2 regions of the Actinomadura keratinilytica genome follow, and region 1 is predicted to be linked to the other one. Evidence: riboswitches for the same ligand, from Rfam matches in the RefSeq annotation. Region 1 holds a riboswitch; the other holds the start of a gene.
The links. A riboswitch is a leader RNA that binds a small molecule or an ion and turns the genes downstream of it on or off. The one in region 1 is predicted to bind glycine.

Region 1 (4,406 bases):
CCCCGGCCAGCGTCCCCTCGCCGAGGACGCGCGCCGCGGACCGGACGGCGCGTTCCGGCCCCACCCGCAGCGCCACCGTGGTGAGCAGCTGCGCCAGGTCGATCCGCAGCGCCAGGTCGCCCGCGGCGATCTCGCCCGAGCGGGGGTCGACGACGCGGACGCGGCCGTCGTCGCCGACCAGGATCGCATCGCCCTCCAGGCGGCGGTGCGCCAGCCGGGCGGCCTGCAGCCGCCGCAGCTGCCGCCACACGTCCTCGAGCAGCTCGTCGGTGATCTCGGCGTCCGGCACTTCGTCCAGCGGCCGCCCGGGCACGTGCTCGTAGGCCAGCAGCGCCGCCTCGGTGCCGACCTCGCAGGTGGCCACCAGCCGCGGCGTGCGCACCCCCGCCGACTCCATGGCGTAGGCCATGAGCGACTCCTGCTCCAGCGAGCGGCGCAGCGACCGCAGCGCCCGGCGGGTGGAGCCGCCGCGCAGCCGCACCAGCCGCCACACCCGGTACAGCAGCCCGGCGGTCTGCTGGTCGCGGTCCAGCACCGTGACCCGCAGCTGCCAGTCGCCGTGCGGCAGGGCGCGCCCGGTGGCGTCGGCGGGCGCCTCGCCGGGGGAGTGCGCGGTCGCCACGGTGTAGCGGCGCGGATCGTCGGCGGCGCCGGGCACCTGCCGCCCGCGGACGGGCCGCAGCCCCAGCCGCTCCAGCGCGGCCAGCACGGCGGTGCCGGGCGGCCGCGGGTTGGGGGTGCCGACCGCGTACAGGGTGCCGTGGCCGATGGCGCTGCCGAGGCAGTAGGTGGCGGCCAGCGCCGCCACCGACGCGGTCGCGGCGGTCAGGCCGGTCAGCGCCGCCAGCCCGATCATCGTCCAGGTGACGGCCTGCCAGCGGGTCCGGCCGGCCATGCCGACCGCGGTGACGAACGCGATGACCGGCGTGATGTCGGTGTGCAGCGGCAGGGTGTCGGTGCCGCCCCAGATCAGCGAGTCCAGCACCCCGCCGGGCGCGGCCGGGACGACCAGGTCGTCCAGCAGGATGGTGAGGACGAACGCGATCACCGCGGCCAGCAGCGCGATCGCGACCCGCACCCCGTCCTTGTGGAACAGCCGTTCGACCGCGAACGCCACCGGCACCGCCAGCACCCCGAAGCTGGACACGAGCGTGGCCAGGGTGAGCAGGAACCGGGGGGCGTGCGCGGTGCCCTCGGCGATGTCGGTCTGCAGGCCGTGCGTGGTCTGCTGGGCGAACGACACCAGCAGCATGATCCCGACCAGCCCGGCCACCGCGGCGGCGAACCGGATGGCGTCCGAGGGCCGCCGGATCCGGTCGGGCCGGGCCGGCTCCTCCACCGGCACGCCGACCGGCGCCGCCGTGCCGGGAGGCGCCGTCTCCTCCTGGGTCTGCGTCACCGCCGCACCGCCGTCCGGACCTGTCATCGTGATGAGCGTTCCAGAACCGGCGGCGTCGCGTCGAGAGGCGCGCGCACCGTGCCGCGCCCCCGTCCCGCCCCCGGCCGGGAACAGTGTTCGCCCTGCGCCCGCGGCGATCGTCCCGTCCGTGAGCTGTGGTTATCGTACTGGCGGCCTGCCGCGGCGCCCGCGCGGGACGCCGCGAGGGCGCCGTGCCGCGCCGCCGGGGGGCGTCCCCCGGCGGACGATCGTCACGGAGCTTTTGGATAGAGTTCCCATAAAGGACGCCGTCGACCCTGTGCGGGAGAGACCTCACGCCGCCAGCGTGGGGCGCCGAAGGGGCAACCCTCCCCGGAACCTCTCAGGCAAAAGGACCGCTCGGGCGAGGCACCTCTGGAAAGCAGGCGCCGCCCCCCGGAAAGGGGCCGGGGGCGCCTCACCGAAGGGGAAACCCCGTTCCGCGGGTGAAGCTCTCAGGTGCCGAGACAGAGGGGGAGACCGGTCGCCGGACCGCGCCAGCGCGGCGGGCGGCCGCCCTGAGCGACCGCAGCAGCCCAGGAGGATCCCCAATGACCGGCCAGTTCTTCGCCCCGGTGGCGTCGCCGCAGCATCCCCCGACCCGGTTCGCCGACCGGCACATCGGGCCGTCCCCGGACGAGCACGCCCGGATGCTGGCGGCCATCGGCTACTCCGGGGCCGAGGCCCTGATCGACGACGCGGTGCCCGCCGCGATCCGCACCGCCCGCCCGCTGGACCTGCCGCCCGCCCTCAGCGAGACCGCGGCGCTGGCCCGGCTGCGCGAGCTGGCGAGCCGCAACACCGTGCTCACCTCCATGATCGGCCTGGGCTACCACGGCACGGTCACCCCCGGCGTGATCATGCGGAACGTGCTGGAGAACCCCGGCTGGTACACCGCCTACACGCCCTACCAGCCGGAGATCTCCCAGGGCCGCCTGGAGGCGCTGCTGAACTTCCAGACGGTGGTCGCCGACCTGACCGGGCTGCCGGTCGCAGGCGCCTCCATGCTGGACGAGGGGACCGCCGCCGCCGAGGCGATGGCCCTGGCGCACCGCGCGTCCAAGCGCAAGGAGCCCGGCACGTTCCTGGTGGACGCCGACGCGCTGCCGCAGACCATCGAGGTGATCCGCACCCGCGCCGTCCCCCTGGGCATCGAGGTGGCCGTCGCCGACCTGTCCGGCGGGCTGCCGGACGGCGACTTCTTCGGCGTGCTGCTGCAGTACCCGGGCGCGTCGGGCGCCGTGCGGGACCTGGCGCCGGTCGCCGGGCAGGCGCACGCGCGCGGCGCCCAGGTCGTGGTGGCCGCCGACCTGCTCGCGCTGACGCTGCTGCGGCCGCCCGGCGAGTTCGGCGCCGACATCGCGGTCGGGTCGGCGCAGCGGTTCGGCGTGCCGTACGGGTTCGGCGGCCCGCACGCCGGCTACCTGGCGGTGCGCGACGGGCTCCAGCGGCAGCTGCCCGGCCGCCTGGTGGGGGTGTCGGTGGACGCCGACGGCGCCACCGCCTACCGGCTGGCCCTGCAGACCCGCGAGCAGCACATCCGCCGCGAGAAGGCCACCAGCAACATCTGCACCGCCCAGGTGCTGCTGGCCGTGATGGCCGGCATGTACGCGGTGTACCACGGGCCCGAGGGGCTGGCGGCGATCGCCCAGCGCGTGCACCGCCGCGCCGCCGGGCTGGCCGCCGCGCTGCGGCGCGGCGGCGTGGAGGTGGTGCACGAGGCGTTCTTCGACACCGTGCTGGCCCGCGTGCCCGGCCGCGCCGACCAGGTCGTGGCCGCCGCCCTCGAGCGGGGGATCAACCTGCGCCGCGCCGACGCCGACCACGTCGGGATCGCCTGCGACGAGACCACGCTGCCCGAGCACGTCGCCGCCGTCCTGGAGGCGTTCGGCGTGGACCCGGCGCCCGGCGGCGACCCGGCCGACGCGTTCCCGCCGGAGCTGCGCCGCGAGAGCCCGTACCTGACCCACCCGGTGTTCCACGCGCACCGCTCCGAGACGGCGATGCTGCGCTACCTGCGCCGCCTGCAGGACAAGGACATCGCGCTGGACCGGTCGATGATCCCGCTCGGCTCCTGCACGATGAAGCTGAACGCGACCACCGAGATGGAGCCGATCACCTGGCCGGAGTTCGCGGACATCCACCCGTTCGCGCCGGTCGAGCAGGCCGCCGGGTACCTGGAGCTGATCGCCGAGCTGGAGGAGCGGCTCGCCGAGATCACCGGGTACGCCAAGGTGTCGGTGCAGCCCAACGCCGGGTCGCAGGGCGAGCTGGCCGGGCTGCTGGCCATCCGCGGCTACCACGCCTCCCGCGGCGAGGGGCACCGCACCGTGTGCCTGATCCCGTCGTCGGCGCACGGCACCAACGCCGCCAGCGCCGTCATGGCCGGGATGCGGGTCGTCGTCGTCAAGTGCGACGACCGCGGCAACATCGACCTGGACGACCTGCACGCCAAGATCGAGAAGCACCGCGCCGAACTGGCCGCGATCATGGTGACCTACCCGTCCACCCACGGGGTGTTCGAGGAGACCATCACCGAGGTGTGCGCGGCCGTGCACGAGGCGGGCGGCCAGGTGTACGTCGACGGCGCCAACCTCAACGCGCTGGTCGGGCTGGCCCGGCCCGGGGAGTTCGGCTCCGACGTGTCGCACCTGAACCTGCACAAGACGTTCTGCATCCCGCACGGCGGCGGCGGGCCGGGCGTCGGCCCGGTCGGCGTGCGCGAGCACCTGGTGCCGTTCCTGCCCGGCCACCCGCTGCGCCCCGAGGCGGGCCCCGCCGGCGGCGGGCCGGTCTCGGCGGCGCCGTGGGGGTCGGCGGGCATCCTGCCGATCTCCTGGGCCTACATCGCGATGATGGGCGCCGACGGGCTGCGCGCCGCCACCGAGGGCGCCATCATCGCCGCCAACTACGTGGCCAGGCGGCTGGCCCCGCACTACCCGATCCTGTACACCGGCCGCAACGGGCTGGTCGCGCACGAGTGCATCGC
Region 2 (4,406 bases), on a different contig from region 1:
TGGACCGCCGAGGTCACCGGGCGCGGCGTCGGCGGCTCGACCGGCACCAACATGTGGGGCGCGGTCGAGCTGATCGCGGAGATGCTGGCGCGCGGCGAACGCGGCAGCGTGGTCACGCTGATCTGCGACGGCGCGGAGCGGTACGCGGGGTCGTACGGGTCGGACGCGTGGCTGGCCGAGCAGGGGCTGGACATCACCCCGTACCTGGAGGCGCTGCGCGCCTTCCACAAGACCGGCGAGCTGCCCGCGTCGCCGTGACCCCGGCGCCCCCGCCCGGCGGGCGGGCCGTCAGCCGGAGAATTTGATCGGGTTGACCAGGTCGGCGTAGATCAGCAGCCCGCCCATGACGATCAGGACGGCGGCCATCACGTAGGTCACCGGCAGCGCCTTGGCGACGTCCACGTACCCCGGGTCGGGCCGGCCGAGCAGCCGCGCGACGGCCTTCTTGAGCGCCTCCAGCAGCGCCCCGGCCATGTGCCCGCCGTCCAGCGGCAGCAGCGGGATCAGGTTGAACAGGGCGACCGCCAGGTTCACCGAGCCGAGCAGGGCGATGAACATCGCCAGCTTCTCCACCACCGGGCTCTCGGAGGCGGCGATCTCGCCGCCGAGCCGGCTCACCCCGACCACGCCGATCGGCCCGTTGGGGTCGCGCTCCTCGCCGCCGAACGCCGCCTGCCACACCCCGACCATCCGCTGGGGCAGGCGCACCAGCGCCCCGGCGGTGTGCGCGGTCAGCTCGCCCATGTACTCGGCGACGGCCACCGGGCCCTGCCGCTCGCGCTCCTGCAGCGGGGTGATGCCGAGGAACCCGACGTTGACGATCTTGTCGGGGTCCTTGAGGTCGTACATCTGGTTGCGGGTGACGGCGATGCTCAGGTGCAGCGTGCGGCCGTCGCGCTCGACGACGACGGGCACGGTGCGGCCGCCGGAGTCGCGGATCAGCTCCTGCAGCTGCTCGTAGGAGGAGATCTTGCGGCCGTCGTAGGAGACGAACCGGTCCCCCGCCTGCAGCCGCGCCTGCGCGGCGGGCGTGGGCGTGTAGTTCGCCGGGCACTCGGTGGTCTCCTGCCCGGCCGGGATGGCGCACTTGGCCACCGAGCCGATCACCGGCTGCGGGGTGGGCGTGCCGATGCCCATCAGCAGGATCGCGAAGAACAGCACGGCCAGGACCAGGTTCATGGCCGGTCCGGCGAACATGATGATGAGCTTCTGCCACCACGGCTTGGCGTAGAAGACGCGGTTCTCGTCGCCCGGCCGGACCTCCTCCAGCGCCGCGCCGCGGGCCGACTCGATCAGCCCCTGCCACGGGCCGGTGGAGACCTGCCGGACCTGCCCGGGCCGGTCGCCCCGGCGCGGCGGCAGCATGCCGATCATGCGGATGTAGCCGCCGAGCGGGATCCACTTGATCCCGTACTCGGTCTCACCCTTGGTCCGCGACCACAGCGTGGGCCCGAAGCCCACCATGAACTGGGTGGTGCGCACGCCGAACAGCTTGGCGAAGGAGAAGTGCCCGAGCTCGTGCAGCGCGATGGACGCCATCAGGCCCAGGAAGAGGATCAGCACCCCCGTCAGCCAGTCCACCGTGGCACCCTCCTGTGATCTCGGCGACCCGCTCAGGGTACGTCATGAGCCGTATATCCGACCGCGTACGAGTGCACCTTGGCCGTAGCGGGCCGTTCGGGCGTCCCGCGGCGTTCCCGGCCGCGCGTGCCCAGGTCGGGCATACCCCGGGAGGGGTGCGACGCGGGCCTACGCGGGAGGACGGGCCGCTGATACGCTGGCCGTGCGCCGCTGATCCCGCGCGGGAGAGCGCCCTCGCAGCCGGCGGGGGCCGCCGAAGGAGCAAATCCTCCCCGGAACCTCTCAGGCCCCAGGACCGCGCAGGCCAGGCGCCCTCTGGAAAGCGGGGACGCCGTCCCCCGCCGAAGGTGAAAACCCCCGAGGGGTGAAGCTCTCAGGCGCCGATGACAGAGGGGGAGGCACCGACGACGCCGGTGCGCCGATGGGACGATGATGATGCCCGTCCCGACGCGCGCCCCCGCGATGAAGGAGCCCACCCATGTCCAGGAAGACGCCGCTGTACGAGGTCCACGCCGACCTCGGCGCCACGCTCGTCGACTTCGCGGGCTACCGGATGCCGCTGCGCTACGACAGCGAGACCGCCGAGCACCGCGCCGTGCGCACCGCGGCCGGTCTGTTCGATCTGTCCCACATGGGAGAGATCTTCGTGTCCGGGCCCGGGGCCGGCGCGGCACTCGACTACGCGCTGGTGGGCGAGCTGTCCCCCCTGGCGGTCGGCAAGGCCCGCTACACGATGATCTGCGCGCCCGACGGCGGCGTGCTGGACGACCTGATCGTCTACCGGCTCGCCGCCGAGACGTTCCTGGTGGTCGCCAACGCCGCCAACACCGACACCGTCCGCGCGGAGCTGACCGAGCGGGCCGCCGGCTTCGAGGCGGCCGTCGACGACCGCTCCGCCTCCTACGCCCTGATCGCGCTGCAGGGCCCGCGCTCCCAGGCCGTCCTGTCCGAACACACCGACGCCCCGCTGGCCGACCTGCGTTACTACGCCGTCCTGGCGGGGGAGGTCGGCGGGGTGGACGCGCTCATCGCCCGCACGGGCTACACCGGCGAAGACGGCTTCGAACTGTTCGTCTCCCCCGGCGACGCCGTGGCGCTGTGGCGGAGGCTCGCCGACGCCGAGGACGTGGTGCCCGCCGGGCTGTCGGCGCGCGACACCCTCCGCCTGGAGGCGGGCATGCCGCTGTACGGCAACGAGCTGACCGCCGAGACCACCCCCTACGAGGCCGGGCTCGGCCGGGTGGTCAAGCTCGGCAAGAAGGCCGACTTCGTCGGCAGGTCCGCGCTCGCGGCGCAGGCCGAGACCGCGCCAGGCCGTAGGCTCGTGGGGCTGGTCGCGCGCGGCCGCCGGGCGCCCCGCAAGGGGTACCCGGTCGTCGGCTCCGACGGCACGCCGTGCGGCGTCGTGACCAGCGGCGCTCCGTCGCCCACACTGGGCAGGCCGATCGCCATGGCGTACGTCGACAGCGGCGCCGCGGACAGCGGGCTCGCCGTGGACGTCCGCGGCCGGCACGAACCGGTCGACGTCGTCCCCCTGCCGTTCTACAAGCGATCCTGAAAAACCTGGGAGAAACGAACGTGAGCGTTCCGGAACAGCTCCGCTACAGCGAGGAGCACGAGTGGGTGTCCGGCCTCGACAACGAGGACGGCATCGTCACCGTCGGCATCACCCAGCACGCCGCCGACGCCCTGGGCGAGATCGTCTTCATCGAGCTGCAGGCCGGCGAGGGCGACACCGTCGAGGCCGGGGAGCCCTGCGGGGAGGTGGAGTCGACCAAGTCGGTCAGCGACATCTACTCGCCGGTCAGCGGCGAGATCACCGCGATCAACGCCACGGTGGTGGACGAGCCGAAGGTCATCAACGACGACCCGTACGGCGAGGGCTGGATCTTCAAGGTGCGGGTAAGCGAGGAGCCGGGCGACCTGCTCGACGCCACCGCCTACAGCAAGCTGATCGAGGAGAGCTGACCGTGTCCCTCAACGAGTCCCTGGCGGCCGTCGACCCGCAGGTGGCCGAGGCCGTCGCCGCCGAGCTGCGCCGCCAGCAGGGCACGCTGGAAATGATCGCCTCGGAGAACTTCGCGCCCGTCGCGGTGCTGGAGGCGCAGGGCTCGGTGCTGACCAACAAGTACGCCGAGGGCTACCCGGGGCGGCGCTACTACGGCGGCTGCGAGCACGTCGACGTCACCGAGCAGCTGGCCATCGACCGGGCCAAGGAGCTGTTCGGCGCCGAGCACGCCAACGTCCAGCCGCACTCGGGCGCGCAGGCCAACACGGCGGTCTACTTCGCCCTGCTGCAGCCCGGCGACACCATCCTCGGGCTGGACCTGGCGCACGGCGGGCACCTGACCCACGGCATGCGGCTGAACTACTCCGGCAAGCTGCTCAACGTGGTCGCCTACCACGTGCGGCCCGAGGACGGCCGCATCGACATGGAGGAGGTCGCCCGGCTGGCCGCCGAGCACCGCCCCAAGATGATCGTGGCGGGCTGGTCGGCCTACCCCCGGCAGCTGGACTTCGCGGCGTTCCGCGAGATCGCCGACTCCGTCGGGGCCCTGCTCATGGTGGACATGGCGCACTTCGCGGGGCTGGTCGCGGCCGGGCTGCACCCCTCGCCCGTCCCGTACGCCGACGTTGTCACCACCACCACGCACAAGACCCTCGGCGGTCCGCGCGGCGGGCTGATCCTGGCCCGCGAGGAGTACGGCAAGAAGATCAACTCGGCGGTGTTCCCGGGCATGCAGGGCGGCCCGCTGGAGCACGTGATCGCCGCCAAGGCGGTCGCGCTGAAGATCGCCGGGTCGGCGGAGTTCCGCGACCGGCAG

Region 2: another riboswitch for glycine. It lies ahead of gcvT (glycine cleavage system aminomethyltransferase GcvT); the one in region 1 lies ahead of gcvP (aminomethyl-transferring glycine dehydrogenase).

What each region holds. Positions count from the first base shown of each region.
Region 1 covers NZ_BAABDO010000088.1:6,707-11,112, forward strand. Annotated here, with positions in the region: gene ABD879_RS23560 (flippase-like domain-containing protein) at 1-1,426, opposite strand, end outside; glycine riboswitch at 1,691-1,786, shown strand; glycine riboswitch at 1,788-1,895, shown strand; gene gcvP (aminomethyl-transferring glycine dehydrogenase) at 1,969-4,406, shown strand, end outside.
Region 2 covers NZ_BAABDO010000013.1:21,547-25,952, reverse strand. Annotated here, with positions in the region: gene cds1 (L-cysteine desulfhydrase Cds1) at 1-258, shown strand, start outside; gene ABD879_RS07015 (M50 family metallopeptidase) at 289-1,581, opposite strand; glycine riboswitch at 1,793-1,889, shown strand; glycine riboswitch at 1,893-1,975, shown strand; gene gcvT (glycine cleavage system aminomethyltransferase GcvT) at 2,060-3,139, shown strand; gene gcvH (glycine cleavage system protein GcvH) at 3,160-3,549, shown strand; gene ABD879_RS07000 (serine hydroxymethyltransferase) at 3,546-4,406, shown strand, end outside.